One region of the Pseudoalteromonas sp. 68 DY56-GL68 genome, then DNA from elsewhere that is predicted to be linked to it. Evidence: predicted binding sites of a transcription regulator. Region 1 holds the regulator's gene; each other region holds the start of a gene.
What was found. The regulator sigma-54, encoded in region 1, starts transcription at its own class of promoters, with help from an activator protein. The targets are predictions, from matches to a motif close to GTTGGCACGNNNNTNGNNT.

Region 1 (8,265 bases):
AAAACATGGGGATCCCAACCCTAATCATTGGCCTTACGGTTGTTGCCATGGGTTCATCGGCACCAGAAATGATGGTATCAGCCTCAGCAGCCCTTGCAGGCAAAACAGATACCGCTGTAGGTAATGCTGTTGGTTCTAATATTACTAACATCCTACTAGTATTAGGTATTACTGCACTATTAAGACCTTTATCTGTCTCTTCTACAACACTCAAACGTGAGATGCCGTTAGTACTCTTAGTGTCAGTTGCTTCTTGGTATATATTCTCTGATAACTTCTTTTCATTTGGTGAAGGTATTGCGCTACTTGTTGGCTTTATTGTTTTCCTTGTAGGCTTAGTTATTATTTCTTTAAGGGATAAAAACCAAGCGGATGACCCTTTCGTCTCTGAAGCATGTGAAGATATCCCGGATAATGTTTCTACAGGCTCAGCTTTGTTTTGGCTTGTCGTAGGTATGATCCTTCTTCCTATCAGTTCACACTTTCTGGTTGGTTCGGCAGTAGATATTGCAAAATACTTTGGCTTAAGCGACTTGATGATTGGGTTAACCATCATTGCTATTGGCACCAGTTTACCTGAACTAGCAGCCTGTATAGCCGGCGTACTAAAAAATGAAGATGATTTAGCCTTAGGTAATATTGTTGGCTCAAACTTATTCAACCTATTGGCGGTACTGCCTCTTGCAGGGATTATCAACCCATCAATCATCGACCCTTCAGCGGCTAACCGAGATGCTTTGATTATGATTGGCGCAACCATTGCTTTAATCGCTATGTCATTGAACTTAAGAGGTGCTCGTCGTATCAATAGAATTGAAGGTGGTTTATTGTTAGTCGCATTTATTGCATACCAAGGCTATATTTTCAGTCAAATAGGATAACAAATGACGCAGCAAAGCTTTATTGCGCAAGGTAAGCGAGTTCTTGAAGTTGAAGCGCAAGCATTAAGAGAAATTGAACAGTATATCAATGCTGATTTCGAACATGCCTGCCAATTAATGTTTCATTGCACAGGGCGTATTATCGTCATAGGTATGGGTAAATCAGGCCATATTGGCAATAAAATAGCCGCAACATTAGCAAGTACTGGCACCCCAGCATTTTTTGTTCATCCAGGTGAAGCGAGTCATGGTGACTTAGGTATGATCACACGTGAAGATGTTGTGATGTGCATTTCAAATTCAGGTGAAACCAGTGAAGTGCTTGGTATTATCCCTGTTATTAAGCGTATTGGCGCAAAAATGATATCTCTAACAGGTAACCCTAACTCAACTATGGGTAAGCTATCGGATGTCCATGTGTGCATCAAAGTTAGCCAAGAAGCGTGTCCATTAGGCCTCGCCCCTACTGCCAGCACCACTGCGACATTAGTTATGGGCGATGCGATAGCCGTTGCCCTACTCGAAGCGCGCGGTTTTACTGCCGATGACTTTGCTTTATCTCACCCTGGGGGGAGCTTAGGTAAGCGCTTATTACTGAGCCTTGAAGACGTCATGCATACTGGCAGTGCCACACCTATCGTTACCGAGTCCCAAAGCGTTAAAGATGCGCTGATAGAAATGTCAGCCAAAGGCCTCGGTATGACAGCTATTGTCGATGAAAACAAAAAGCTTGCAGGCCTGTTTACTGACGGTGATTTACGCCGTATTTTAGAGCAACGTGTCGATATTCATAACACATCGATTAGCCAAGTAATGACACGCTCATGCACCACCGCACATGCAGATATGCTCGCTGCGGAAGCATTGAATATTATGGAACGAAAACGCATTAACGGTTTAATAATAATAGATGAAAGTAATACACCGATTGGCGCACTTAATATGCAAGACCTTTTAAAAGCAGGGGTACTTTAAACATGACGTTTGCCGAGCTTTATCAGCCATTAAGCACAGATGTAAGCCAACGTGCTCAGAAAATAAAACTACTCATTTGCGATATTGATGGCGTTTTCTCTGATGGCCGTATTTACTTAGGAAATAACGGTGAAGAACTCAAAGCGTTTAATACCAAAGATGGCTTTGGTATCAAAGCATTAATAAATAGTGGCTTTGAGGTTGCGGTTATTACAGGGCGACATTCACAAATAGTTCAGCAACGCATGACTAGCCTAACAGTACAACACATCTATCAAGGTCAAGAAAACAAGCTTATTGCGTATCAAGAATTAAAAGACAAACTGGCTTTGACCGATGAGCAAATAGCTTATATCGGTGATGATGGCCCTGATTTACCCGTCATGGAAAAGGTAGGCTTTGCCGTTGCTGTAAACGATGCTCACCCACTTATAAAAAGACTCGCTCATTACACTACCATGTTACCCGGAGGGTTTGGTGCTGTGCGAGAGCTGACTGATTTATTAATGCTGGAAAACGCGAAAGCGTTAACAACTGATGGAACCAGCGCATGAATATAGCCCGTATTTTACTGAGTATTGTTTTTGTTTGTTGCATGATCTGGTTATGGTATCCGTACTTTAGCCAACCAACAGACGCAATAAACAGTGAAGACGAGATAATCGCAACACCGGATTACACCGCCATTGCGCTAAAGCAAACTGCGTATGATGAGCAAGGTAACATCAGCCATAAAGTCGCTGCGGCTAAAATGGAGCTATACCAGCAATTAGGATTTACTTTTTTTGAGCAGCCTATTTTTACCATTTATGGGGATCAACAGGTTTGGCAGGTAAAAGCAAAAGAGGCTACCTTGTACGAAAACGATCAACTCATTTTTGAAGGTGACGTTGTTGCAAAAAACCTAACTCATAATGGCATGATTGAAGATATCAACGCAGAAAATATCAATGTCGATATTGAAAAAATGACCATGTACTCAAAACAACCTGTTACATTAACAGGCCCAAACTTAAAGATTACCGGTAAAGGTTTAAAAGCCGATTTAAAAGCCGAAATCGTCGAGTTAACTAACCATACACGAACCATATACTATGACCAATAAACTTAAAAAATTACTTCTAATCCCAAGCTTATTGATTGCGTTTTCAAGCGCTGCTGCAGACCAAGCGGGTACTCCTATCAGCATTAGCTCAGATCGCCAAGTAGGTCAGTTAAAAAATGGTGTAGGGATTTTTGAAGAAAATGTAGAAATAACCCATGGTAATCGTCGTATTACCGCAGATCGCCTAGAAGCACATGCAGGTGAAGTTGATGGTACTGTTTCACTTATCATTGCCACAGGTAAGCCAGCCTACTTTGAAGAAAAACAAGAAGATGGCACGGTTATGAGCGCCAGCGCAGACGAAGTTCGTTACGATGTAGCAAAGCGTTTACTCACATTAGTTGGCGATGCGCAAGTGACACAAGCAGGGCAAAAAGTCAGCGCAAAAAGTATAACTTATGACATGGAACAACAGCTAATTAGTGCTGAAAAAGACGAAAACTCAACGGATCGTGTGCATACAATCTTAGTGCCTGTTGATAATAAAAAAGATGATAAAGGCCAGCCATGAGTACATTAAAAGCAGAGCTGCTAGCAAAGAGCTATAAAGGCCGCCAAGTTGTCAAAAATGTGGGACTAGAAGTCGAAGCAGGCAGTATTGTCGGCTTACTAGGTCCTAATGGTGCAGGTAAAACCACCACCTTTTATATGATTGTTGGGCTAGTGCCAAGCGACAAAGGTAAAATTAGCATTGATGACAACGACATCACTTTATTACCCATGCATAATCGTGCTCGATTAGGTATTGGCTATTTACCTCAAGAATCATCCATTTTTAGAAAGTTGACAGTCTACCAAAACCTGATGGCGATTCTTGAAACACGCAAAGATCTTAAAAAACAGCAACGAGAAGAAACACTCAATAACCTGCTTGATGAATTTAGTATTCAGCACATCCGAGATAGCCAAGGTATGGCGCTATCAGGAGGCGAGCGTCGCCGTGTTGAAATCGCGCGAGCATTAGCCGCAGATCCAAAATTTATTCTGCTAGATGAGCCTTTTGCTGGTGTTGATCCAATTTCAGTGTTAGATATAAAGAAAATTATAGAGCATTTGAAAAACCGTGGTATCGGTGTACTAATAACTGACCATAATGTTCGAGAAACCCTTGATGTTTGTGAAAAAGCCTACATTGTTTCTCATGGGGAGCTAATTGCATCAGGCACGCCTGAACACGTATTAGCAGACCAAACGGTACGCGATGTCTATCTAGGCGAGCAATTCAGGTTGTAACCAATACACCACCGACTAGAGCATCTGCTAGACTTACAATAATGACAACATATTGATATTTACTCAAAGTAGTATCAATCAATGATTTAAAAGGATTGTTAGGGATACATGAGGCAATCATTACAGCTGCGCATGGGCCAGCAACTTACAATGACTCCACAACTGCAACAAGCCATTCGCTTATTGCAGCTTAGTACATTGGATCTCCAGCAAGAAATACAAGAAGCGCTTGATAGTAATCCTCTGCTTGAAGTAGAAGAAGCGGATTATAATGAAGAAGCGATCGGTAAAAACGAACAAAAATCTGACTCTGATGATTCACAAGTCACAGCTACAGCAGAAGAAGCACCCAGTGAATACGAGCAAGAAAGCAGTGATGCACTCAATAAAGATACCGTCAGTGACGACCTAGCAATGGATGTCACATGGGATGAGTACATGAGTGCAGCCCCTTCAACCTCGTCAGGGCCAATGCCAGAAGATGAGTCTATTTACCAAGGTGCGTCAACCGAAACTCTCCATGAATACCTGATGTGGCAACTACAGTTGACTCCATTTAGTCCGACCGACGAAGCAATTGCTGTTGCTATAGTCGAAGCTATCGATGACTCAGGTATTTTAACTGTGAGTTGTGAGGATATTGTTGAAAGCTTTAATCAAAATGATGATGAAGAAGAAATAGAACTTGATGAAGTCGAAGCGGTCTTAAAAAGAATACAGCTATTTGATCCTGTCGGTATTGGTGCTCGCAGTTTACAAGAGTGCCTATGTATACAACTTCGTCAATTCGATGCAGATACACCTTATTTGGCTGAAACTAAAATGGTTTTATCTGAGCACATCGAATTATTAGCAAGTCGCGACTATCGTACTTTGATGAAAAAGACTAAGCTTAAAGAAAACGAGCTTAAAGAAGTGATGACGCTTATCCATAGCTTGAACCCTAAGCCCGCGGATAGCATCGTACGTGAAGAGTCTGAATACGTCATACCTGATGTATCGGTAAAAAAAGTTAAAGGTCGTTGGGTGGTTGAGCTAAACCCTGACTGTATGCCAAAGATCAGAGTAAACAGCCAGTATGCGGCTATGTCACGCTCTGTAAAATCAAGCAGTGACAGCCAGTTTATTCGCTCTCATCTGCAAGAAGCTAAGTGGTTTATTAAAAGCTTAGAGAGTCGGAATGATACTTTATTAAAAGTAACGAACTGTATTGTTCAACAACAACAGGCTTTCTTTGAACACGGCCCAGAGGCGATGAAGCCGATGGTGCTAAATGATGTCGCTGAAATGGTCGAAATGCATGAATCGACGATTTCACGGGTAACAACGCAAAAATATATGCATACCCCAAGGGGTATTTTTGAGTTGAAATATTTCTTCTCAAGCCACGTCAGCACAGAAAATGGTGGCGAGTGTTCATCAACGGCAATACGCGCTTTAATCAAAAAGCTTATTGCCGCAGAAAACTCAGCGAAGCCATTGAGTGACAGTAAGATTGCAGATATATTGGCTGAGCAAGGAATTAAAGTAGCTAGACGTACAATTGCAAAATACCGAGAGTCTCTAGCAATACCGCCGTCTAATCAGCGTAAAAGCTTGATTTAGACGTTTTACATAGAAGGAAAATGCTTATGCAACTAAACCTAACTGGTCGTCATGTAGAAATCACAGATTCATTAAAAGACTATGTAAACACCAAGTTTGCGAAACTAGAAAGGCATTTTGATCATATTAATAATGTTCATGTCATTCTAGATGTAGAAAAATTAAGTCAAAAAGCAGAAGCAACTTTACATGTAAACGGAGGCGAACTGTTTGCCTCTACAGAGCATCAAGATATGTACGCGGCCATCGACTCGCTAATTGATAAGCTTGATCGCCAAGTTATTAAACACAAAGAGAAATTAGCTCGACACTAAATTATGAAACTTAGTTCACTTACTAGCCAGGACTGCAGCAAAGCTGCGGTCCTTTTTAATAGCAAAAAAAGAATTCTCGAATTTATCAGCGAACTAGCTCATGAGCAGCTTCCTCATCTATCGCAGCAAGATATTCTTAATGCTTTACTCAATCGAGAAAAGTTGGGGAGTACAGGAATTGGTAGAGGCATTGCTATTCCGCATGGTCGTATGTCGGGTGCTGATAAACCACATGCGTTTATTATAGTGAGCGAATCGCCAATTAACTTTGATGCAATTGACAACCGCCCTGTTGATATTTTTGTTGCACTCATTGTACCTGATGGAGACTGCCAACTTCATTTAAAGACCTTATCAACAATTGCTGATAGACTAAAAGATAAAGAATTTTGTAAACAGTTACGCAGCGCAAAAACCGATCAGGAACTGTTTCAAGTTATTGCATCAGAGGCATAAATGGAATTAATTATTATCAGTGGCCGTTCTGGCTCAGGTAAATCAGTCGCTTTACGAGTCCTTGAGGACCTTGGTTATTATTGCGTTGATAATATTCCTGTAAACCTATTACCTTCGCTAGTGCGTAGTGTTTCTGATAATTACGACAAAATAGCGGTCAGTATCGATGTGCGTAACCTGCCAAAAGAGCAACAAGAATTTAATGATATTCTTGAATACTTGCCAGGTTTCGCCAACCCAACATTATTTTACCTTGATAGTGATGATCAAACACTCATTAAACGTTTCTCTGAGACAAGACGCTTACACCCGCTTTCTTTAGATTCTTTACCGCTCGATTTAGCAATTAAGCAAGAAAAAATACTGCTTGATGTCCTAATTACCCGCGCTGATTTTATGATCGACACAACGGATTTAAGTGTACATCAGCTAGCAGAGTCAATTCGTGAGAAGATTCTCGGTAAAAAAGATAAAAAGCTCATTATTACCTTTATGTCATTTGGCTTTAAGCATGGTATCCCGAAAGAAGCTGACTATGTATTTGATGCACGCTTTTTACCAAACCCGCACTGGGAGCCAGATCTTAAGCCACTTACGGGGCTCGACCAACCCGTTAAAGATTACCTTGCAAGCCATAGCATAGTGCAAAAATTTACTTGGCAGATTCAAACCTTTGTGCAAACGTGGTTACCACACCTTGAACGCAATAACCGCAGTTATTTAACTATCGCAATTGGCTGCACGGGTGGACAGCATCGCTCTGTTTACTTAGCACAGACGATTGGTGAAAGTTTCGCGAAAAGCCATGCGAATGTAAAAATTCGCCATCGTGAGCAAGACTTATAACAAGGGCTTTAACATGTATGCTGAAAATACGTTTTTAATTCAAAACAAACTTGGCTTACACGCGCGCGCAGCAACTGTACTTGCACAACTTGCACTTCAATTTGATGCTAAAATTATGTTATATCAAGATGACAAAGAAGCTGAAGGTGACAGTGTACTTGCTCTAATGTTATTAGAGAGCAGTCAAGGTAAAGAAGTTCGAGTTGTATGCGAAGGCCCTGATGCAACAGCTGCACTTAATGCAATAGGTGAATTAATAGCACAACGCTTTCATGAGCAAGAATAGCATTTGCTAAGCACGAAAGATTTACGTTAAACTTAACTTAGATATTTAAATTTCTCTTAAATATCTTACTTTTAAGTCATTCGTTCATCTTATATAACAAATATTCTTAATATAATGGTTGCTTTAAACGATAACTCAGCAAATTTATTATTGTGCAACTATGCTGTATTTATTTAGCCAGAGCTCACTTTTTTAGTTGTAAGGACGCCAATGCCAGAAGCCTTTGAACAAGATTACCCACTACAACAACTTAAACAGGTGACCAAGTCACTTAATAGTGGTCAATTTGTTCAAGTGCGCGGTATGCTAGCTAAAACAGCACCTTGCGATACAGCACTGTTACTTGAGTCATCTCCTCATAAAATCCGCCGCATGTTGTGGCAACTCGTTGATCCGGATGTACGTGGTGACGTACTTGAAGAGCTTTCAGAGGATGTACGTCTTGGCATTATTGCCCAGATGGAACCTGAGCATATTGCCGCCGCAACTGAGGACATGGACGATGATGACTTAGGTGAAGTACTTCGTAGCTTACCTGATACTGTCTATCAAGATGTTGTCGGG
Region 2 (8,265 bases), on a different contig from region 1:
TGATAGCAATGGGACACAGCAAATTAGTGCAACAGTGGCAAGCGATGGCACATGGTCTGTAGAAGTGCCAAATGGTTTAGCTGAAGGAAGTTACACTGTTACTGCATCAGTCAGTGACGATGCAGGTAATACGACAACCCAAAACGCGACAGGTGATATTGATATTACCTTGCCTATAGTCACTGTGAATAATAACGGATTAGGAAACGATAGCACGCCATTATTAAGCGGCACATCTGGTGAGGCAGCAGGAACAGTTGTCAACCTTACAGTGACCGATATCAATGGTGATACGTATGATTTAACCGCAACGGTTGATGCAAATGGTGATTGGCAAGTAGAGGCGCCTTCACTCCCTGATGGTAATTACACCGTTTCAGCGAGCATAACCGATGATGCCGGCAATATTGGCACAGCATCAGGCACCGGTAATATAGACACTGTTGCCCCTGCGATTTCGATTAACAGTCTTGGTACTGTAAACACAAACACACCTACAATTAGTGGTACCTCAACAGAGCCGCAAGGCACACAAATATCTCTGATTGTGACTGATTCTAATAACGTTGATGTGTCTTTAACGGCTGTCGTTGATAGCAATGGAGATTGGTCGGTTACATCTATGGTATTAGCTGATGATGACTATACTGTTGTAGCCACAGTCGTAGATCCTGCAGGTAATACTGCCAGCGCCTCAAGTGACTTCACTGTTAACATCAGCGCGCCGAGTATGTCAGTTGATGCGATAGTCGATACGAATGATACAACCCCTACAATCACAGGTACCACTTCAGCGCCAAACGGCTCGACAGTGACCGTGGTGATTGATGATGGTACTAACCCGCCACAAACATTAACTGCGACTCTTCTTGATGGCATTTGGTCTGTGACACCACCTACAGCATTAGCAGAAGGTAATTTCACAGTGACAGCAACGGTTACTGTTGGGGGTGTTGATGGTGAGGCGTCAGCGATAGGCGTTGTTGATTTAACAGCACCTACTATCAGTATTAACAATATAGGCAGTACAAATGACGATACACCAACAATTAGTGGGGTCACTGATGCAAGTGCAGGCAGTACCGTTACATTAGAAATCACGGATTCACTTGGCGGCATCCAAACGATCACCGCGACTGTACAGGCTAATGGCACATGGTCGGTTTCGCCGAGCATAGCATTAGCAGAGGGCAGTTTTACAGTTAACGCCAGTGTATTTGATGTTGCAGGTAACGAAGGTACGGCAACTGAAACAGGCTTAATAGATACGACTGCGCCAACAATCGTGATTGATCCACTTTCTGATACAACAGACGTAACACCACTGATCAGTGGGCAAAGTAGCGGCGCTTCAGTAGGTACGCTTGTTACACTAACCATTACAGATGGTGCAGGGCAAGAGCAAATCGTTACCACGCAAATACAACCTGGCGGTATGTGGTCGGTTGAGGTAACCACACCATTGGCTGAGGGTGAATACACTGTTAATGCGACACTCGAGGATGCTGCTGGTAATCAAGGTACGGATACAGAAACAGGAAATGTAGACCTTACTGCGCCTAATATCACTATTGATGCACCTGAATTAACTAACGATAATACACCGACAGTAACCGGTACGTCTGATTTAGCAAACACGCAACTAGACGTGACCTTTTTAGATGCTAACAGTGTTAGTCATATTGTTACCGTAACCACAGATGCATCAGGTAACTGGAGTGCAGATGCAGGTCAAGCGCTTGCAGACGGTAGCTATACCGTATCAGCGACAGTTCAAGATAATGCGGGTAACACAGGCACAGCATCTGATAGTGGTGTTGTTGATACTATTGCACCTGATATTCGCATTATACCTTCGTTCCTATTAGGTAATTTAGTAGGGCTATCTGGCACATCTGATTTACCTCAAGGCAGTGTCATTACTATTACTGAGCAGTTAGTAGGCGGCTTAGTGGGCGCAACTTATACGGCTACGACTGATGCGAATGGCGATTGGGAGGTTGCAAATATCACTGTACCGCTACTTAACTTAGCTTACGTAACGGCCACTGCCACGGATGAAGCAGGGAACACCGCCACTGTGAGTACATTAAATTTTGATAATGTTGCTCCTGTATTAACACTTAATGTTGATTCTTTAACTAATGACACGACGCCGACTATCTCAGGAACAACTGATATGGGAGAAGGTACTGTTATTAACATTACCGTCACTGATAGTGCAGGTGGATCGCAAAGCTTTACAGCGACAGTGTTAAATGACCAGACATGGTCTGTTGATGTCCCTTCAGCGCTTGCAGAAGGTGGCTTCACGGTAACAGCGTCGGTTAGCGATGAAGTAGGTAATTTAACCACGGAGCAGGCTTCGGGTGTGCTAGACAGTGTAACCCCAAGCCTAGTTATTAACGATATTGGCGCTACTTCAGATGTTCGACCAACGATTTCAGGCAGTAGTAATGAAATTGGCGGTACGGTCGTTGTCGAAGTAGCAGGGCAAACAATTACAACGACAGTGGCAAGTGATGGAACGTGGCAGTTTGTTGTTCCCCTTGATATTAGCGATGGCAGCTACACCATTACTGCCACAATTACGGATGATGCTAATAATACGCAAACAGTAACAACCCCCATTACTGTCGATACGGTCGATCCTGTTGTCACACTGGATTCGCTTGTATTAGGTAATTCAAGTACGCCAGTTATTTCTGGAACATCGACAGAACCACAAGGTACGCTTGTCGATATTAGCGTTACTGATAGTAATGGCGATACTCAAACATTGACGGCAACAGTACAAATCGATGGTACTTGGCAAGTAACGCCTAGTGATTTGCCTGATGGTAACTATAGTGTGACTGCCAGTATTACCGACTCTGCGGGCAATTCAGGTAGTGCCTCAGATACCGGTGCAATTGACACCTTCGCGCCAATCCTTGTCATTAATGGTCTTGGCACGATAAACGACACTACACCAACCATTAGTGGGACAACGAGTGAACCACAGGGTAGTACGGTGAATATAACTGTTGAAAATGACGGCAATACTTATCCACTTACTGCAACAGTGCAAGCAGATGGTAGTTGGTCTGTCGATGTATCACCTGCTTTAACAGATGGGGCAGTCAGTATTACTGCAAGCATTACTGATGCAGCTAGTAATACGACAACGGCCACTGAAACAGCGACTCTTGATAGTAATGCACCTACTATCGCTGTTGACGCACTAACAGTGACGAACAATACAACACCGACTATTTCTGGCACCAGTGATGCCACAGACACCACGCAGGTGACTGTGAATGTAGAAGATGCACTTGGCAACATTCAGACCGTCTTTGCCACCGTAACAGGGGGTGTATGGAGTGTGCAATTATCGACACCATTAAGCGAAGGTAGTTTTAGTATTACAGCGAGTGTGACCGAAGGCGGGTTAACAGGCACTGCCACACGCAGTGGTGAAATCGACCTAACGGCACCTCTATTTAGTGTTAATACGCCAGATGTAACAAATGATACAACTCCTACGATCAGTGGCACCAGCGATGCTCCGCAAGGTACCTTGGTATCAATAACCGTAACAGATGCGCTCAATAATGAAGTCACAGCGAGTGCAATTGTTGGTGCAAGTGGTAATTGGTCTGTTGCACTTGCTTCCCCCCTTGCTGAGGGAGCTTATACAATTGATGCAAGTATTACAGACGCTGCGGGTAATACAGCAACAGATTCGGCATCGGGTAGCATAGACATAACACCTGCAGATGTCACGATTGATCCAATCGCTGTGACAAGTGATTTAACACCAAGCGTGACAGGTAGTGCAACAGGGGCTGCTGCGGGGAGTTTGGTTATTGTCACATTTGTCGATGCTGTGGGAGTAAGTCACAGTGTTGAAACAACATTAGATGCAAACCTTGAATGGCAGGTTGAGGCAACACAAAACCTTGCTGAAGGGGCATACACAGTAACAGCTGTTGTGAGAGACAGTGCTGGTAACGATGGTTCTATCTCAACAACGGCGGTGATTGATACGATTGCACCTATTATCAGTATCAACGCGAGTAGTTTGATACTCACAAATGATTCAACACCCACAGTGAATGGTACGTCTGATCTCGCTAACAGTAATATTATTGTTACTTTCACCGCAGCTGGTGGCGTTACGCACAGTGTGGCAGCTGTGACAGATGTGAACGGCGACTGGCAAGCAACAGCGACTCAAGCACTTGCTGATGGCGCTTATTCTGTTGCTGTAAGTATCACTGATGAAGCTGGAAATACTGGAACAGACAGTAAAACTGGCGGAGAAGTTGATACGGTTGCACCAGAGCTATCTATCACGCCATCCTTTTTATTAGGTAACCTTGTGTCGCTTTCTGGCACCTCTGATTTACCTGAGGGCAGTGTTATCTCAATTACTAATCACTTAGTTGGAGGAGGCGTCAGCGCACCCTATACAGCCACGGTTGATGCAAATGGGGATTGGCAAGTCCTCAACTTATCAGTCTCGTTACTGACGCTTGCGTATGTTGAGGCATCTGCAACCGATGCCGCAGGCAATACCACAACCATATCTAGCATTGACTACAGTAACGACCCAAGTTTAGATGCGTTTAATGTAACTAATTATAATCCAGGCGTTTTAGGACTTCTTCTCCCATCAGCTTCAGGGGAGGCAGAACCAGGCACAGAAGTTTATGCTATTGGTTCTAATTTACTTGGGCTTAATTTACTAAATATTGTTGATTTATCTTTACTTAATTCAGCGCAAACAGTAACCGCAGATAGTAATGGTGATTGGTTTATTAGCTTGTCAGTATTAGACTTAGGTAATGAATATTACTTTGCAATCGTTGACCCTGTAACAGGTGACTTCATTGTTAAAAATACTGAAAATGATTTAGTGGGCACTGGGGTGCTCGATACTGAGCCTGATGATGGTCTTATTGGCTTAGGCAGTGAACCTTTGTTAGCTGATTTTGATGAGAGTGAAGAGCAAATGGCACAAGGAACTGAGCCTCAACCACTTGGCGAAAGTATTGATTTGAGTCTGGTTATGACTGACACAAGCACAGATTCTACTATTGCTGAGGGGGCGACACCACTTGAACTGAGTATTGATGATGTACTCACCGATAGTGAGCAAACGGATGTACTTGCTCTTGATACTGAGAGCGAAAGTCAAAGTTTGGCATTTAATGGTGAGCCCGAAGTGACATCAGATGCAGCAAATGATATTCAAAATGACTCTGAGGAGTTAATTAAGAAACTCATCGAAGGAGGCAATAACTCTATCGATATTTAGAACGAGTTACTAAATACAAATAAAGCGCGATGAATCGCGCTTTATTTTTTACCCCAGCCAGCTGATTTTAGTAGATATAGCGTTAGGTTTTGCATAGGAAACTCACGAGCAAATCTTACTTTGTAGTCGCGACTTTACGTCGCGTTATTAATAAACAATAACTAAAGTTAGTCAGGTTTACAGAGCTATCTGTTAGGCAAATAGCAAAGTGGTTTCTCAGAGGGGCTATCAATTTGTGGGACTATTCGTAATAAAGGAGAGATAACCTAAACGCATTACGCTTTTAGGTTATGTACAATTTTATTCTCGCCCTGAATAACACTGCCACCTTGGTCATAGGTCATAGACGATGGTGCTCCAATTAAGATATCTTTTAATTGTTTTACACTTAGTTGGGCTTGATGTGCGGCATGTGCATTGACATCGTTTTTCTTTTTACAATTTGTAAGCAGCTCATTCACCTGCGTGATAAGCGAAGAAACGTCTTCATCTTGAGCATCATTTTTACTCACAAGCACCTGAACTTCTTTATCAAGCGTTTGAATTTTTTGTAATAAGGAGATTTTTTGTTGGGCAATCTCTTTTAAACCTTCACCTCGTTTTGAGGCAATGGCTGTTAGCTCATCATCTAAAAGCGCAGCAATAGACTCTAAACAAGAGACTTGCTGTGTTAATTTGCTGGCAATTAAATGATTATGATCAGCCATAGACGTCAAACTCGAATGCTGCGATGTTCTTTGCTAGTTTATCAGTATCAATTTGATACTTTCCTTCGCTGATTGCTTTTTTCAACTCAGCGACTTTTGCACTGTCAAAACCAGATGACTGCTCAGCCTTTTCTTGCAAAGATTTTAATTGCTTTGCTTGCGGCGTTAAACTCACTGAATCTGCACTGGCTTTAGGCGCAGCTGATTTAGCCGTTTGCGTGTTAAGGTTATCTTTTTGTAAATCAAGCTGTTTTTGCTTGGTATTCGTCAACACAGATGTTTGCTGACTATTATTATTGACGTTGCTTACCATTATTTTGACCTATACATTACCCAACATATGCCTTTGTATCGGCAGGCACACAAGATACTTTAACATAAATATTAAAAATTAAATATTCACCTGTACAGACTCGACACCATCCACGCGTGCATTTAATACTTTACCTGATTTTTTGTTTTTTACACGTACTAATTCATCAAGCGTACCATCTTCTAAAGCAACACCTGTTGTTTTGATTCTAAGCCCACGTATCGCTGCAATGATGGTTACATTATCCCCTTTGCACACCATACAAATATGGCTCATGACAATCGGAAGACCACTGCGGATATTACGTTTGCTCCGACTTCCTATTAGCACTGACTCATCTTGAATATATTGCGTACGAACAAATTGTTTAGGCTTCATCTCAAGGCGTAAATGTTCAGCTTTAATGACCTCTCCACGAGTTAAATTGGTTGTTACTACCACCACAGGCTCAAGTTCAATAATTCTGACATGTACATATTGCGTCCAACTATTTAAGTCTTCGCATTTAAGTTGTACGGTTACCTGCCGATTAAAAGGAGGTTCAGTCGGAACGGTTTTACTCAGCGGTAACTGACAAGGCCTATCTGGAATTCGGCTATCAAGAGGCAGCGCGCTGACTTGTGGTGTTGAATCCAGATCAGTAATTTGTTCGCTGATAAAATCGATAGCGATTTGTTGAAGTTGCTGGTGATTATAGACTTCAGCTTGAAGTTGCGTACTAAGCAACAGGCTAGCAAGAAAATAAAAAACACTGTATCTTCGGCTTTTTTTTAACAAACTCATCATGTTTCGACTATGCTTATGGTTGAAAACAAGGTATAAATATTTTGCGTCAAAAAACAGACGCTTTGTAACCTTATGTAGCTTTAACACAAAGAAAGCAATTATTGTTCCGACTCTGGTTGTTTATCTTTAGGAGATTGAAATGGCAGGCATTTTAGACTCAGTTAACCAGCGTACTCAGTTGGTTGGGCAAAACCGCCTTGAATTACTATTATTCAAACTCAGAGGGCGTCAACGCTTTGGTATTAACGTGTTTAAAGTAAGAGAGGTTTTACAATGCCCACCGCTTACAAACATGCCAAAATCAAACGCCTATATCCGTGGTGTGGCCCATATTCGAGGTCAAACTATCTCAGTTATCGATTTATCTATGGCTGTTGGTGGCCCTGCAATCGAGAATTTAAAGGATAGTTTTATTATCATTGCGGAATACAACCGCTCAGTTCAAGGCTTTTTAGTCGGTGGTGTTGAACGTATTGTAAATATGAACTGGGAAAAAATTATGCCTCCGCCATCGGGCGCTGGCCGTTATTCGTATTTGACAGCCGTCACCGAAATAGAGAACGAGCTGGTAGAGATCCTTGACGTTGAAAAGATTCTTAACGAGATCTGCCCTGTTAATACTGAGGTCAGTGCTGAGGTCGTGGGCGAGGGCGAAATTCAAAAAGACTTAGGTGAACGCATCGTCTTTATTGCTGATGATTCTGCGGTGGCAAGAAATCAAGTTAAGCGTGCACTTGAGCCACTAGGTGTGCAAACCGAGCTTGCTAAAAATGGTAAAGAAGCATTACTGAGGCTACGTGAAATTGCTGAACTTGATTGTCAAAACAATATCACCGAACGCGTTGGTTTGCTGATATCTGATGTTGAAATGCCAGAAATGGATGGCTATACCCTAACAGCAGAAATAAAAGCCGATCCAAAATTATCGCCGCTACATGTAATTTTACACACATCACTGAGTGGTGTATTTAATCAAGCAATGATTGAAAAAGTGGGTGCGGATGATTTTATTGCAAAGTTTAACCCTGATGAATTAGCGACAGCTGTTAAAAAATGGGTTCACTGTGATTAATAATTTATAGGTGGTATTACTTTGGAAAATAAGCACTTACAACAAAGCGAATACGATCAATTTCGCTCTTTTTTAGAGCAACAAT
Region 3 (8,265 bases), on a different contig from region 1:
TTACTATGGCAGAAGGTATTTCAAATCTTAATAGTAAATTTGAATCCCTTACGGCTTCAATGACATCTAACTCGGCGCTACAAGCATCTACTTTAGTAGGTAAGCAAGCGTTGCTTGAGTCAGATATGTTGGATTTAAACGAAACGGGTGTATCTAAAGGGTCTGTTGTTGCAGAAAGTCCGGTAGATGAGTTAACACTGCGTATTGAAGATGAATCAGGACAACTAGTAAGAACTATTGAGCTAGGGGCGCAATCTGCTGGTGCAATTCGTTTTGAGTGGGATGGCGAAAATGAAGATGGCGAACGTTTGCCACCTGGCGAGTACAAAATCAAAGCCGAGGGTAACGTTAATGGTGACTACACCAGCTTACCGATTGCGACTTTCAAGAATATTGAGAGTGTGAACATTAATGGTTCGAACGGCATCATCATAAATACAAAAGAAGGCGCGGTTAGGCTAACTGATGTAGCAGAAATCGCTTAATTATACAGATTAATTAGTTAGCCAAGTGCTACAGATTGACACTTTAGAGGTGACTTATGAGCTTCAATATTGCATTAACCGGAATTGCTGCCGCGCAAAAAGATTTAGATGTAACAGCAAATAATATAGCCAACGTTAATACGACAGGCTTTAAAGAATCACGAGCTGAATTTGCAGATGTATATGCATCTTCAGTGTTTAGCTCTGGTCGAACTAAAAATGGTGATGGTGTGCAAACAACCATGGTGGCTCAACAGTTCCATCAGGGGTCACTACAGTTTACCAATAACTCGCTTGATTTAGCTATCACAGGTGAAGGTTACTTCGCGATGAGCCAAGAGCTAGGTGCTCAAGACTTTACTTATACGCGCGCTGGTGCATTTAAGTTAAATAAAGATAACTTTGTCGTTGATGCTAAAGGAAACTACTTACAAGGCTTTCCAGTCGATCCTGCTACAGGTGACACAACGTCAGTGAGCTTAAGTACCTCTTCTGCTATTCAAATTCCAGACTCATCAGGCTCGCCGCGTTCAACCAATAACGTGTATTCATCGTTCAATCTTGATTCACGTTCTACTACGCCAACAGTCACGCCTTTTGACCCTGAAACTAGTGCGTCGTATAACAGTTCGACATCGACAACGATATATGACTCATTGGGTGAGCCGCACGTTTTACAGCTTTACTTTGTAAAAACAGATGCGACCGTAACGGGTAATGACAATGAGTGGCAAGTGTATGCTACGCTCGATGAAAAACCATTTAGCCCAGCAGGTGTTGAAGAAACAGCTGCGCCTTACACGCCATTATCAACATTTCAGTTTGATTCAAGTGGTTTACCATTAAATACAAATGGTGCGCCAAATACAGATGCTACCTTCAACCCACTTTCTATCCCAAATGGTGCGGGTGCAGGGGTTGGTTTATCTGACTTATTATCAAATGGTGCGAGTTTCCCTGAAGACGTTAATATTAACTGGCGTGATGAAGCAGGTACTACAAATAAAATACCAACCCAGTATGCCAGCCGCTTTGAAGTTAAAGCACTTGAACAAGATGGCGCAACAGTGGGCCGCTTAGCAGGTATTGATATTGGCACAGATGGTAAGGTTGTTGCTTCGTACAGTAATGGTGATACCTCATTCCTAGGGCAAGTTGCCATGGTTCGTTTTTCTAATTCACAAGGCTTACAACAAGTGGGTGATACATCGTGGAAGAAAAGCCTAACCTCAGGTGAGCCTATTGCTGGGGAGCCAGGCTCAGGTACGCTTGGTACTGTGAATTCTTCTGCTCTTGAGCAGTCAAATGTGAACTTAACAACTGAGTTAGTTGATTTGATTAGTGCACAGCGTAACTTCCAAGCAAACTCGCGTGCGCTTGAAGTGAACTCTACGCTGCAACAAAATATCTTACAGATCCGTTAATAATAGCGGATCTTCAACTTAATCCGACACAAGGGCTGCTCTTTAACAGGCAGCCTTTTTCATTTTAGTCATATAGACCACACCTGCTACAACACAGAACTCTACACTTCATAAGCGCTAAATAAGGCGTCAATTTTACTTTGGCACTGTTATTGCATTTATCAAATATCGTATTTTTAATGAGTCAATGTTATGGACAAAATGGTCTACATTGCCATGTCGGGTGCTAAGCAAAGTATGCGAGGTCTGGCCCTAAAGGCTAATAACCTTGCTAATGCTAACACCACTGGCTTTAAAGCTGATTTTGCACAAGCCCGCTCTATGCAAGCGTTTGGTGAAGGCATGCCTACACGCGTGTTTTCTATGCAAGAGCGACCTGGCTCAAATATGGAGTCGGGTGGGTATGTTGAGACTGGACGCGATCTTGATGTTGCATTGAGTGATAGAGGTTGGCTAAGTGTTCAAGATGCCTCAGGTAACGAAGCTTATACAAAAGCCGGTACATTAAACATTACTCCCGATGGCGCATTAATGACCAGCCATGGACGTCAAGTTATTGGCGAAGGTGGTCCGATTATTTTGCCACTGCCCATTGAAAAAGTTGAATTTAGTTCAGATGGTTCTATTCAAGTTCGACCTCAAGGTGCGCCAGCAAACTTTTTAGAAGTCGTTGACAGACTTAAGGTTATTGAGGCTGATAACACGCAACTTGAAAAAGGTAATGATGGCTTATTTCGGCCAAAACCAGAGACCTTAGTGAATGGTCAATGTACCTTTTGTGATGTGTCAGAAAATGTAGAGGTGTTATCAGGCACACTTGAAATGTCCAATGTGAATCCTGTACATGAAATGGTCGATATGATCAGCCATCAACGCCAATTTGAATTACAAGTTAAATTGATGAAAACAGCGGAAGAGATTGATGAACGTCAAGATCAGCTGTTACGCATCGTTTAATAGCACTGAGAGGGTAGAATTATGAATCCTGCATTGTGGATCAGTAAAACAGGGCTTGATGCCCAACAAACCGATATTTCGGTGATTTCAAATAATCTCGCGAATGCCAGCACAGTAGGTTATAAAAAAAGCCGTGCTGTATTCGAAGATTTACTATATCAAAATATCAATCAGCCTGGTGGTCGCTCATCACAAGATACTGAAATGCCATCAGGTTTAATGCTTGGTGCGGGTGCAAAAGTAGTTGCAAACCAAAAGAACTTTTCGCAAGGTAATATGCTTACCACCGAAAACTCACTCGATTGGATGATTTCAGGACCTGGCTTTTTCGAAGTACAACTGCCAGATGGAAATATTGCTTACTCACGTAATGGTCAATTTACAACCGATGAAGATGGCCGAATTGTAACCTCTGGTGCGGGTTTCCCTATTCAGCCTGAAATGAATGTCCCTGACGATGCGCAATCAATCACTGTTTCACAAGATGGTGAAGTATCTGTGCGGGTGGCAGGACAAGCAGAAAATGTCGTGATTGGTCAGCTTACAATCAGTGATTTTATTAATCCGTCGGGTTTAGAGCCGATGGGGCAAAACCTTTATACAGAAACCGCTGTAAGTGGTGCGCCTGTGCAAGGTAATCCAGGAATTGATGGCTTAGGTACTGTGGTTCAAGGATCACTTGAAACGTCGAACGTTAATGTAACTGAAGAGCTTGTTAATCTGATTGAAACGCAACGAATTTATGAAATGAATTCAAAAGTGATTTCAGCCGTTGATGAAATGCTTAGCTACATTAATCAGCAGCTTTAATGGGTAGGAGGTCGCATGCGTAATATTATCTTAGTCACATCGGCAGCACTTATGTTAGGTGGTTGTATGTCAACACAGAACCACCATGTGGTTCAGGATGACCCTTACTATGCACCTATGTATCCAGAGCCTTCTGCTGAACAAATGGTACCAACAGGTTCATTGTTTGATAGTTACCTATCAAATGATTTGTATTCAGATAAAAAAGCACTTAGAACAGGCGATATTATTACTGTTAAGTTGCAAGAGTCTACGCAAGCATCGAAAGCGGCAAAAACTGAAACAGATAAAGAAACGGATGCGAGCTTAGATCCAGTTATTGGCTTAGGTGGAAACCCAGTTAATATAGGCGGAGATAGCATCCAGTTTGGTATTGGCTCAGGTTCATCATTTAAAGGCGATTCAAAGTCAAACCAGTCTAATAGCTTATTTGGTGATATATCCGTCAATGTAATGCGCGTTTTGCCTAATGGCAACCTAGTGATCCGCGGTGAAAAGTGGCTAACCTTAAATACAGGCGAAGAATTTATTCGTTTAGAAGGCTTAGTTCGCCCTGAGGATGTGACCGCCGATAATACAGTCACATCGAATCGCATTGCGAATGCACGAATTCAATATTCAGGAAAAGGGCAAATGCAAGAGTCGCAAAGTGCAGGGTGGCTTTCACGATTCTTCAGTAGTTCACTTTTTCCTTTTTAGAGGTAACACATCATGAATGGGGTTAAATGCATCATCGCACTTTGCTTACTTAGTTTGCAGTTTAGTGTGCAGGCTGAGCGGGTTAAAGATGTTTCTATGGTCGAAGGTGTTCGCTCTAACCAATTAGTTGGCTATGGTCTGGTGGTTGGTTTGCCAGGTACTGGTGAACAAAGCCGTTTTACTGAACAAAGCTTTAAAGCCATGCTTAATGGTTTTGGCATAACTTTGCCGGCGAGTTTAAAGCCAAAAATTAAAAATGTTGCCGCTGTTGCTGTGCACGCAGAATTGCCTGCATTTAGAAAGCCTGGCCAAACAATTGACATCACGGTCTCTTCAATTGGTAGTGCAGGAAGCCTACGTGGTGGTACATTACTGCAAACCTTCTTAAAAGGGGTTGATGGCAACACCTATGCGATTGCCCAAGGTAGCCTTGTCGTTGGTGGGTTAGGCGCAGAAGGTGCTGACGGTAGCCGTGTTATTATCAACACACCCACTGTTGGGCGTATTCCTAATGGCGCAACGGTTGAGAGAGCAGTTAAAAGCCCGTTTATGCAAGGCGACTACATTACCTTTAACTTGAATCGCCCTGATTTCACAACAGCAAAAAGATTAGAGCAAACAATTAATGACTTAGTTGGTCCAAATAGTGCGCAAGCAATTGATGCGGCGTCAGTAAGAGTACTTGCACCTCGTGATGCATCGCAGCGTGTTGCTTATTTATCAACGCTTGAAAATTTGGAGTTCAAACCCGCTGACACTGCAGCAAAAATTATTGTTAATTCACGTACAGGCACGATAGTGATTGGTAAGAATGTTAAATTGCAACCGGCGGCGATTACGCATGGTGGATTAACCGTTACCATCGCTGAGCAGCAAAATGTTTCGCAGCCAAACGCATTTAGCGAGGGTGAAACAGTTGTGACTAATCAAAGCATTATCGATGTTGACCAAGATGATTCTCGTGCATTTGTATTTAATCCAGGAATTAGTCTTGATGATCTGGTGCGTGCTATTAACGAAGTGGGGGCAGCGCCAGGTGACTTAATGGCCATTCTTGAAGCACTTAAGCAAGCAGGGGCCATAAACGGACAACTTGTGATTATCTAATTAACTAAAAACGCGCGAAAGCGCGTTTTTAGTCTCTGCGTTATTATTCTAAATTCTTTTCTCTTATTTGTTGGCTCATTTTTTGCATTTGATTGGGTATTAATAATTATTGTGTCAAAAAGCTGATGGATACTAATCATCTCGACAAGCAAAACTTTTTTGATTTAGGTAACTTAGACTCATTACGTCAAAGTGCCCTAAAAAGTGATGCCTCTAGCGATGCGTCAAAAGAGGCGCTAAAAAAGGCGGCGGCACAATTTGAATCTATCTTCACACAAATGCTCTTAAAGAGTATGCGTAAAGCGAATGAAGCGTTCGAAGATAAAGACAGTCCTTTTAACACCAGTGGCGTAAAGTTTTTTGAAGAAATGCATGATCAGCAACTATCAGTCGAGCTGTCTTCAAATGGCTCATTGGGTTTAGCAGATCTTATTGTTCAGCAGTTATCGCCTGATGGCAAAAAATTTATGCCAGGCTCTGTGCTTAGGACTACAACTGAGTTTAACAGTGATAGACGTGCAAGTGGTGTTGAACAGCCAGATACGACGACTAAAGCTGTCGAGACTGCATCAGCCAATGAACAAACTGAAAATCGCTTTGATGATGCTGAATCATTTATCAGCACAGTGTGGGAACATGCTAAAAATGCAGCTGAGAAAATTGGTTTAAACCCTGCTGTCATGGTTGCGCAAGCTGCCCTTGAGACAGGTTGGGGAAAACACATTATTAGCAAAGCAGACGGCACCAGTAGTAACAACTTATTCAATATTAAATCTGATAAAAGCTGGCAAGGTGACAAAGCAAGCAAACTTACTTTGGAGTTTGAGCAAGGTGTGCCTGTTAAGAAACAAGCCAGTTTTCGTTCTTATCAATCGATTAAAGAAAGTGTTCATGATTTTGTGGATTTCCTCAATGAGAATCCTCGTTATCAAGAAGCACTTGAAAACACCGCAGAGCCTGCAGCATTTTTAGATTCTTTACAAAAAGCAGGTTATGCAACAGACCCAAATTATGCCGATAAAATAAAGCAGGTACTAAAGCGTGTTGAGCTTCAAAGTGTTGCTGCTTCATTGGTACGTTAAGGAGTAAGCCCTCATGTCATTTAATATTTATGACATTGCAAATGCTGGTATAAGAGCAAACTCACAGTTGCTGCAAACCACCAGTAAAAACATAGCCAATGTTAATACAGAAGGCTATGTACGTGAGCGAACAGAATTTACTACCATGATCGACAATCAAGTTGGTCGTGGTGAAACTTATCGTTTACTCAATGAGTTTGCGCAAAAACAGCTCAATCGTGACACGTCAAGTAAAGCATTTTTTGACCAATTTGTTACAGAAGCAAGCCGCATGGATAGCTTATTCTCAGAAGAGTCAAATAGTGTATCAACCAGTGTTAATTCGTTTTTTAATAATATTCAAGAAAGCCTAAATCAGCCATCGTCAAATGTTGCGCGTTCTTTAGTGATGACAGATGCACAGAATTTAATTGATCAGATGGATAGACTATCGGGGATTGTTTCAGAGCAAAAAGCGGTTGTGAATGAGCAGCTAGAAATCTTTTCCGAAGAAGCGAATAATTTAATTCAAAGTATAAGTGAACTGAATTCACAAATTGTTGCTGTTGATGGCACTGACCGTGAGTCACTTTCAAGTAGCCTTTATAATGAACGTGATAAAGCGATTCGTGATTTATCTGAATTAATTGATATTGAAACGCTTGATGGCAGTAACGGTGAAAAGCAAGTTTATTTAGGCACAGGCGAAGCCTTAGTTATGGAAAATGGTACATTTAATTTATTTTCTTTAACAGGCGATCCTGATCCGAGTTTTCAAGAACTTAAGTTAGATGTCAATGGTGGCAAAGCTGTGCCGCTTGAGGTGGATACGGGTAAATTAAAAGGCAAAATTGGTGGTCTTTTATCATTTCGTGATGACATCCTCGTGCCGGCACACAACCAGCTTGGTCAAATGGGGTTGGCGCTTGCTGATGCATTTAACCAACAGAATCACCTAGGTATGACTGCGAATGGTGAAATGGGCGGAGATATTTTTGCTATCCCTTCAACCAATGGCCTTGCGTATCAGGCAAATACGGGTAACGCATCAATGACGGCAACTGTTGAAGCTGGGTTTGGTAGTTCACTACCAGCCAGTGATTTTGTGATTAGTTATACCAGCCCTACGACAGTGGAAATCCAAGCAGTTGATAATAAAGGTGAGCCAATTGGTGCAGTAACCACCGCAGATGTAGTGGGTGGGGTTATTGACTCTTCAACTATTACACCTGCCGGTGGTGAGTCATTTGGTTTAGAGCTCAATGTTTCTGGCACGGCGAATGTCGGTGATAAGTTTATGGTTAAATTAAACTCTCACGCTTCTGGCAATTTAGAGCTAGCTACAAACAGACCCGAAGACTTAGCGCTTGCATCGCCTATTCGAACAGCTAATGATATCAACAACACCAGTGATGCCAGTATTACTGCTGGAACAGTAACCGATGCAGGCTATTTCGGTTCTCCAGTCAGTTTACCTAATGGCAGTATTACGATTTCTAAAACTGCAGAGCCAGATGAATATACAGTGTCTGATGGGGTTAATACTGAAACATTCAACGGAACACCGCCATTAAAAAATGTGCTTTCAGCAGCAGGCGGTAACTTTGTAAATTACGGTTTTGATTTCGATATAGAAGGTACGCCTGCTTTAGGTGATACATTTACTGTGGAAGCAAATGAAGGCGGAATTGACGATAACCGTAATGGTTTATTGCTAGCTGA
Region 4 (8,265 bases), on a different contig from region 1:
GTGCTCTGAGTTGCTCCGCGCCACTTATTAATCAATGGACTTTGTATGAGTTTATCGCCAGTGGTGAGTACGATCGTAATCTGCGTTTGTTGAGGCAGCGCTTGAGTACAAATAAAGAACGTATGATTTGGTGCTTACAGCAATATATGCCAAGTTGCGCGCGCATTAGTAATCCGCAGGGTGGCTGTGTGATTTGGATTGATCTTGGAGGGCAGTATGATGCGGTAAAGTTATTCCATTTAGCGTTAGAGGCGGGGATTAGCATTACTCCAGGGTTAATATTTTCAGCGGGTAAAAAATACCGCAGCTGTTTTCGCTTAAGCTATGGTTTACCTTGGTCTGAGCATTTAGAACAAGCAATTAAAACCTTGTCACAGCTCACAGTATTAGCCAAAAAATAAAAAGCGCAGAGCAAGCTCTGCGCAAAACCAAGTGCGTTGGTTCAGGGATATCTTACTCAGCATGCTGTTTAAATGTGAACAGCTGGTATTCTTTTAATTCAGGTACTAAAGCGACTAGCTCTTGCTCTTTATGGGCAATATCTGCAAAACTGCCACAGAGTGCATCGGCACGCTCTTCTAGTTGTGCGGCTTGGGTTTCTACGCGTGCTTCGATTTGTTCACCCATGTTTTCCATGCGCTTTTCAAAAGCATCCATATCACCACCTGAGCCGATTAATTCAGAACCAAGAGCAACTAAAATACTGCCCATTGATTGCATCATGGCTGACTCAACCGCGGATTCGATTTGCTCATCAAACTGATTCTCAAAGTTTTGGCCAAACTTTTCGAAATTTTGCTGACCCATAGTGAATGCACCTTGTTGATAGAAAGCGTTCTGCACTTCTACGCTAATGTCATCCATTAATTCAGATATGTCGTTTAGGCCGTCAATGTTAAAAGCATTAGCAACTTCTTCGATTGTTACACCTGCGATTTTTACCCCATCAAGCGCGATGTTTGCCACCTCAGGGAGTTGGCTGCGTAAGCTGTCGGAATAAGCGGCAATAGCCTCTTGCTGCGAAGAATTGAGGGATACGTTTTGACCATCAATATATAGATTATTTTGGTTGATGATTTTCATAGTACGATTATCGGCTGTGTAAACTTCTAGCTCGCTTGGCGTAATACGAACATCATTTTTAAATTCAACATCACATTGCTCACCACTGAATGAAATATTTGTATCATTATCGTTATGAGCCATAGCACTTGTGGCGATAAATAAAGAACTTGCTAACAATAACTTTTTCATTTTTTTCTTTCCTGTTTGAAATGACAAAATTTAGTAATCAAATAGAGTGCCAAGCTTTTAAAGTTATTTAATATCAAAAGCTTGTTTGTTTTTATTCATTTGTGGATAAGAAATAAAAATTAATTTTTAACCATTTTTTGGTCAAATTAACCAAAAAATCCATATACATAAATGAGTTTTATCGAAACGATAAAAAACTCTCACTTTTCAGAAATCGAATTTAGCGCTATTTATTCACAATATTGACATATCACCTATTTAGCATGGGGGTATGGCTTTATTTTGGTAGTTTTTAGGTACTAAATTACTACTGAGCTTTTTAAACTTTGCCAATTCATGGAATAAATTTAAAACCGTTGAATTGGTCTCAAACACTTTATGGAGTGGGTTGTGGGTAAGACATTTAGTTATGACGCGCTAGATGACGATTTTGTTGAAGACGAGTACGAAATGGTCGGGCGTAATCAACACGACAAGAAAAAGCAACGCGTTAAGAAGAAGTTGGAAGACTATCTTGAACAAAAACGCTTGCGAAGAAACTTAGGTGAAGATGATTTTGATGATTATTTGAACGACTAAGTATAAATTTAGATAAAGAGGCGCCGCGCCTCTTTATTGCTTTTTGACGTACGCTTTATTTGTGTAATGCCGCTACAATGGTTGATTCTATTTGTTCTGGTTTGGTTAGTGGTGCAAAGCGTTTAATGGCTTTACCATCTTTGCCAATTAAAAACTTGGTAAAGTTCCATTTTATTTTGCGGGTGATAAAGCCTGGCAATTCGGACTTTAGATGTCGAAAAACGGGGTGTGCGTGTTCGCCGTTTACATCAACTTTGCTCATCATTAAAAAGCTGACACCATAGTTGATTAGACAGCCCTCTTTTATTTCTTTAGCGTCACCGGGTTCTTGCTTACCAAATTGATTACAGGGAAAACCTATAATTACTAAGCCCTTATCATGGTATTTTTCATGTAGCTTTTGGAGTCCTTCATACTGTGGCGTAAAACCGCATTCACTGGCTGTGTTTACCACGAGCACAACCTTATTTTCAAAGTCGGAAAAGTCGATAGTTTGGCCTTGAAGGCTAGTAGCAGAAAGTTGGTAAAATTCGCTCATAATGATAACTTTTTATTATTGTTACACTGATTCTAACTTGCTTGAGATTTTTCTAAAAGCGTAAATTTTAATCAGCGAATGCATCGGTTAAATGTTCTATCAGCAAACGTACGCGAAACGGTAATAGATCTTTGCGAGGGTATACTAACCAAGATGCATTATCGCTGACTTGAAACTCATCAAGTACACTCTCTAATTGGCCATTATTTAAATAAGGTTCAACAATATCCAGAGCAAGGTGTGCAATACCAACACCCGCAACAGCAGCATTTAAAATAGCTTGTGGATGGTTGCTACGCCAATTACCATCAATGCGAACCTCTTTAACTTGATTATCAATATTAAATCGCCAGCGTTTTCGCATGGTAATTAGACAGTTATGCTCAGTGAGATCAAAAGGCGTATTAAGAGTTGGGTGATTAGCTAAATACTCTGGGCTTGCTACGAGTGTCATTACGCGTTTACAGAGTGGTCGTGCAATTAAATTAGAGTCTTGCATTCTGCCAAAGCGAATAGCTAAGTCAAAACCTTCTTCAACTAAGTTAACGTTACGACTATTAAAGTCGAGGTCGACTTCAACCTCAGGGTAGCGTTTGACAAACTCTGCGACTTTGGGGGCGATTTGGTTTGCTACAAATTCGCCAGCACCTGTAATACGTATTAGGCCTTTTGGTTGGCGTTGCTCGCCCTGTAATTGATTGTTTGCATCAATCAACTCTTGGCGTATCGCTTTTAATTTAACGGCGTATTCACGCCCTGCATCAGTGAGGCTAATTTTTCGTGTGGTGCGTTGAAATAATACGGAACCTAAACGGTTCTCCAGCTGTTGTACTTGCCGACTTATGTGTGAGGTGGATACTTCCATAGCCTTGGCTGCATGCGTAAAGCTACCATGCTCAACGACATATAAGAACTCTTCTAAGCCTTGCCACATTTTCGACCCTTAGGATGCTGCATTTAATTACGACTAGTTTATGATGATTATTGTTGCATGTCTGCAAAAGTGATTATTTATTTCCATCCTTTATCCCTATATAAAAATAACTACAATAGCCGGGTCACTGATTAATACTCACAAATATGAGAGAGTAAGCATGTTAAATTTTAGCTTTGAGAATCCAACCAAAATTCATTTTGGTGAACAACAAATTAAAGAAATTCAAAATGAGATCCCAAAAAATGCCAAGGTACTGGTTACTTATGGTGGCGGCAGCATTAAGAAAAATGGTGTGTATGATCAAGTTAAAACCGCATTAAGCGAGCATACTTGGTTTGAGTTTGCTGGTATTGAACCAAACCCTAGCTACCAAACGTGTATGAAAGCAGTCGAACTAGTTAAAGAGCAGCAAATTGACTACATCCTCGCGGTTGGTGGTGGTTCTGTAGTTGATGGTAGCAAATTCATCGCAGCTGCAGCTGAGTTTGCTGGCGAACCATGGGATATTTTAGCAAAAGGCGCTGAAGTAAAGTCAGCAGTCGCATTGGGTGTTGTTTTAACCTTACCTGCAACAGGGTCTGAATCGAATACCTTCAGCGTGGTATCAAACTTAGAGACACAAGATAAACTGCCGTTTGCTAGTGAGTTTGTGCGTCCTCGTTTTGCTGTGCTAGACCCTGCTGTGACATTCTCATTACCTGAGCGTCAGGTAACGAATGGTATTGTTGATGCGTTTGTGCATACGATGGAACAGTACCTAACTTATGATGTGGGTGCCAAATTACAAGATCGCTTTGCTGAAGGGATTTTAATGACGCTTATCGAAGAAGGTCCTAAAGCATTCTCTGAACCCGATAACTATCAAGTGCGTGCTAATATTATGTGGTCAGCGACTATGGCACTCAATGGTCTAATTGGTGCTGGCGTTCCGCAAGACTGGGCAACTCACATGATTGGTCATGAAATGACTGCTGTGTATGGCTTGGATCACGCTCAAACATTAGCGATTGTATTACCACGTATGATGGCAGAGCAAAAAGACACTAAGCGTGGCAAGTTATTGCAATATGCTGAGCGAGTATTAGGCCTTGATATTAGCGATGAAGATACGGCAATTGATAACGCGATAGCTGCAACAGAAGCATTTTTCCACAGTGTTAAAATGCCAACTCGCTTAAGCGATTACGAGTTGGATGACAGTGTTGCCGATAAACTTGTGGCTCAGCTTGAGCGTCATGGTATGACGGCTCTTGGTGAGCGCGAGCAAGTTACGCTTGAGAAAAGTCGCGCGATTTTACTTGCAAGTGTCTAACTTAAGATTATAAATAATCCCATCCCTGCCAGTGTTGTGTAGTAAATATTGTGTGTTTTATAAGCCACAATAACGGATACGATTGCAGCACTTAGGTAGGGATTTTGCCAATCTAGATTTATCCCTTCGTCATTAATAAACACAATGGGTACCCAAATTGCGGTAAGTACTGCAGGGGCACTAAAACTTAAAAATTGCTGCATTTTCGGACCGACTTTAAACGGTAGCGCACGGTGTAAAAATAAGTAACGGGTGAAGAAGGTGATACACGCCATCAATAAAATAGTTGTCATCATTGTACGTGCTCCTCTTTTGCTCGCCAGCGACTAATTACATAACCCACCGTCATAGCGATAAGGGCCGCTGTGACTAGCCACAGTTGAAAGCCTTGGCTTTTCAATAGCGTTGCAACTGCACCTGCGGTGATCACGGTCGCCAAGGTAGCAAGGTTCTTTACGCCAGGAATAACTAAAGCAATAAAAGTGGCTGCAATGGCAAAATCAAGGCCAAGATTTGTTAAATCGGGGAGCAAGCTTCCCGCGACTATGCCTAGCAGGGTCCAAATATTCCACGCAATATAAAAACTAAACCCAGCACTTAAAGCATAAATAAGGCGTACTTTTGTTCGATAAGCTTTACGATGGTGCGAGAAAGCAAATAATTCATCAGTGAGAACAAAACTAACGGGAAGCCGCCAACGAAAAGGCTGATCGATGACCTTGTGGCGTACTGCCAAGCCATATAAAAAGTGCCGCGAGCTAATAATGAGTGTGGTAAACAAAATAGTTAAAAGCGGCGTATTGCCAGCCATTAATTCTATGGCGACCAACTGCGCAGACCCTGCAAATACCAGTAACGACATCGCTTGTGTTTCAAATGCGCTAAACCCATTTTGAATTGCTAAAGAGCCACATAAAATACCCCAAGGTAGTACCGCAAGACATAAAGGAAGCATGTCAAAAAAACCTTTAAGTAAGGCTTTTAGAATGGGTTTTTGCATCTTATCGCTCTTGTTTGTTGTTATGGCTCAGATCAAAACACCTATTATTGGAGTGTGTCAAAATCGTCGAAGTTTGCAATAATATACATTTCTTAGGGAGGGTTACAATGTCTAAAGTTAAAGTATGGGATGGCTTTATAAGAAGTTTCCATTGGTTGTTGGTTGCGGCTATCGCGACACTTTATTTTAGTGCCGAAGAGGGCATGCTTGAGCTGCACTTTGCAGCAGGGTATTTCACCCTTGCATTGCTAGTTACTCGTCTTATCTGGGGTCTTATTGGTAGTAAAACTGCGAGGCTCTCAGCACTAATTCACTCTCCTGTTGCTGTAATTAAGTCGTTCACGAGTAGTGAACACAAAGCGGGACATGGTGCGGCTGGTAGCTATATGGTGATAGCCTTTTTTGCTTTGCTCATCGTGCAATTAAGCTCTGGCTTAATGACGAGTGACGATATATTAACGGATGGCCCGCTGGTGGCGCATGTATCCTCAGATACCGTGGAGTTTGCAGGTTGGTTGCATCATCTTAATTTTGATATTTTGTTGTATGCCATTGTGTTGCATGTTTTGGCGATTGTTATTTATCGTATAAAGGGTAAGAACTTGGTAAAGCCTATGCTTACGGGCAGTAGTGATCAAATCTCAGTCACGGAGCCTGTGACTAAATCACCCGTTATGGCATTCGTTATTTTTGCCGTGTGCTTAGTGGTATTATTTACGACTTGGGGAGCAGAGCCTTTAAATTACTTGTTTGGCTAAGGTGCTTCAAAACATTAAAAAAGGCGCTGATAAGCGCCTTTTTTGGTCAACGTTTTTTGCTAGTCTTTGAATGACTTATGGCAATCTTTACAACCTTTAGCCCATGCGCCAAATGCTTTACCAATAACTTTTTGGTCGCCACTTTGTGCTGCAACTGCTAGTTCATCAGCATACTGTTGGAAAGCAACGGCTTTTTTCATAAAGGTTTCGTTGTCGCTCCATACAGCTGCAAGTGCAGATGTATCGCCCTTATCAGAACCCGCTACGAAAGCTTCCCAAGGCATTTTTGATAGTGCTGCTGCATTGTTTGCACGCATCTGAAAACGTTCTGCATCAAAAGGTACTTTTCCTTTTAGCATATCGCCCATGTCACCAATTTGTACGCGAATCATTGAAAATGCCGCTTGGCGGTATTCGATAGCGTCACTTGGCTCTTCAAATACAGAGTCTGCCGATGCGCTAAGTGCCATAGTCGACAGTATCGTACCTAATACTAATTGTTTTAATTTCATTCCTTTTGCCCCTTAATATGTCATAAAGATAAATTAACCGAGTTTTATCTCAGCTAAATAGATTATTCAAGTGTAATGCGGTTAATCTTAACTTAAGTTTAATTTAATCATTTATGTCTATGTCTGCGAAGATCATACCACGGCGCATACTTCGTGTTGCTAAGAAAACTTCACCAAGTAGTGATAAAAAGGCAAAAATGAGTAATGCCATTGCTGCAACAAAGCAGCTGGCAATCGTCACACTTAAATTAATAGATTGAATGTGTGATAAAAACAGACACATGACCACAGCACAGACAAGTAGAGCACTAAGTACGCTTAAGCTAAATGCAATATGGATACAGCGCGAGCGTTTGAGCAAGGCTCTTAATTCGGTCGTTAATGATAGATTAAAATCTTCGTCGGTACTTACTTTTAGCTTTCGCTCAAGCTGTCTTGCACGGTCAGTAATGCGTGCAAGACGATTAGATAAAACCCCCAGTGTTGCAGCAATACCAGTAATTAAGAAAACGGGGGCTACGGCTGTTTGGATTACCTTTGCCATCGTTAAAATGTTAATGACGTCTGAGTTCATTTCGTCTCGCTTTACGTTAAAAAATACAATATTCGTTTACAAACATTTACAACCCACTGTTTTTTATAAATTATTTTAAAAACAATGGGTTTGAAACGATGTTGTGTCTATTTTTGTGGTTATTGTAATCATAATGTAATTATTTTGTTGTTCCTATTTGTGGTCCCGTTTTATATTGACGGCGAAACTCAGTTTCAATCACTGTCAAAACGATAACATAACATATCCTAGGGGACTCTATGTCTAATAATCTAATAAAAAGAACAACAGTCGCACTCGCTGTTGCAAGTGCAATGTGTGCAAGTGCTCAGGCAAATGATTTTTCAAAGTATAACCTAGCGGGTAAAAAACTAATTAAGCCAGTCGCTGTTACTAAACAAGAAAAAAATGTAAAAGGTGAAGCAACAAGCTGGCTGGTTAAACTCAAAGCACCTGCAACAGTTAACGCAACAACCATGGGTGCTGATATTGCCTCAGTACAAGCGGTTGCTAAGACGGCACAAGCATCAGTAGAACAAACTATTGAGAGTATGGATTTACCTGTGCAAGTTATTGCTAAAACATCAACACTTGTTAGCTCAGTTGTTGTAAATGGTAGCAAGCAAAATGTCGCAATGCTTTTATCGAATCCTCAAGTTGAAGAGATATATCCTGTCTATGACTATGAGCTACATGTTGCTGGTAGTGCGGATTATATTGAAGCAACCCCACTTGTCTCAAATGGCTTAGCAACAGGTCAAGGGGTACGCGTAGCTGTACTTGATACAGGTATTGACTACACCCATACGGCATTTGGCGGCG

Region 2: flgA (flagellar basal body P-ring formation chaperone FlgA) is a predicted target of sigma-54. The motif match lies at 7,201-7,219, and genes of this name have one in related genera.
Region 3: NYF15_RS12560 (flagellar basal body rod protein FlgF) is a predicted target of sigma-54. The motif match lies at 2,049-2,067, and genes of this name have one in related genera.
Region 4: NYF15_RS11520 (YggN family protein) is a predicted target of sigma-54. The motif match lies at 1,290-1,308, and genes of this name have one in related genera.

Annotation. Positions count from the first base shown of each region.
Region 1 covers NZ_JAOCZL010000024.1:33,626-41,890, reverse strand. The annotation lists gene NYF15_RS19400 (calcium/sodium antiporter) at 1-881, shown strand, start outside; gene NYF15_RS19395 (KpsF/GutQ family sugar-phosphate isomerase) at 885-1,856, shown strand; gene kdsC (3-deoxy-manno-octulosonate-8-phosphatase KdsC) at 1,859-2,410, shown strand; gene lptC (LPS export ABC transporter periplasmic protein LptC) at 2,407-2,961, shown strand; gene lptA (lipopolysaccharide transport periplasmic protein LptA) at 2,951-3,472, shown strand; gene lptB (LPS export ABC transporter ATP-binding protein) at 3,469-4,194, shown strand; gene NYF15_RS19370 (RNA polymerase factor sigma-54) at 4,303-5,799, shown strand; gene hpf (ribosome hibernation promoting factor) at 5,826-6,113, shown strand; gene ptsN (PTS IIA-like nitrogen regulatory protein PtsN) at 6,117-6,569, shown strand; gene rapZ (RNase adapter RapZ) at 6,570-7,415, shown strand; gene NYF15_RS19350 (HPr family phosphocarrier protein) at 7,429-7,701, shown strand; gene mgtE (magnesium transporter) at 7,912-8,265, shown strand, end outside.
Region 2 covers NZ_JAOCZL010000020.1:152,216-160,480, forward strand. The annotation lists gene NYF15_RS12510 (Ig-like domain-containing protein) at 1-5,302, shown strand, start outside; gene flgN (flagellar protein FlgN) at 5,578-6,009, opposite strand; gene flgM (flagellar biosynthesis anti-sigma factor FlgM) at 6,002-6,322, opposite strand; gene flgA (flagellar basal body P-ring formation chaperone FlgA) at 6,401-7,105, opposite strand; gene NYF15_RS12530 (chemotaxis protein) at 7,248-8,180, shown strand; gene NYF15_RS12535 (protein-glutamate O-methyltransferase CheR) at 8,202-8,265, shown strand, end outside.
Region 3 covers NZ_JAOCZL010000020.1:162,438-170,702, forward strand. The annotation lists gene NYF15_RS12550 (flagellar hook assembly protein FlgD) at 1-485, shown strand, start outside; gene flgE (flagellar hook protein FlgE) at 542-1,909, shown strand; gene NYF15_RS12560 (flagellar basal body rod protein FlgF) at 2,102-2,866, shown strand; gene flgG (flagellar basal-body rod protein FlgG) at 2,888-3,676, shown strand; gene flgH (flagellar basal body L-ring protein FlgH) at 3,692-4,375, shown strand; gene NYF15_RS12575 (flagellar basal body P-ring protein FlgI) at 4,388-5,482, shown strand; gene flgJ (flagellar assembly peptidoglycan hydrolase FlgJ) at 5,608-6,564, shown strand; gene flgK (flagellar hook-associated protein FlgK) at 6,578-8,265, shown strand, end outside.
Region 4 covers NZ_JAOCZL010000019.1:20,801-29,065, forward strand. The annotation lists gene NYF15_RS11515 (PLP-dependent aminotransferase family protein) at 1-401, shown strand, start outside; gene NYF15_RS11520 (YggN family protein) at 454-1,254, opposite strand; gene NYF15_RS11525 (PA3496 family putative envelope integrity protein) at 1,645-1,833, shown strand; gene NYF15_RS11530 (glutathione peroxidase) at 1,889-2,371, opposite strand; gene NYF15_RS11535 (LysR family transcriptional regulator) at 2,439-3,305, opposite strand; gene NYF15_RS11540 (iron-containing alcohol dehydrogenase) at 3,466-4,620, shown strand; gene NYF15_RS11545 (AzlD domain-containing protein) at 4,617-4,916, opposite strand; gene NYF15_RS11550 (AzlC family ABC transporter permease) at 4,913-5,620, opposite strand; gene NYF15_RS11555 (cytochrome b/b6 domain-containing protein) at 5,728-6,378, shown strand; gene NYF15_RS11560 (cytochrome c) at 6,438-6,890, opposite strand; gene NYF15_RS11565 (DUF2721 domain-containing protein) at 6,994-7,464, opposite strand; gene NYF15_RS11570 (S8 family serine peptidase) at 7,704-8,265, shown strand, end outside.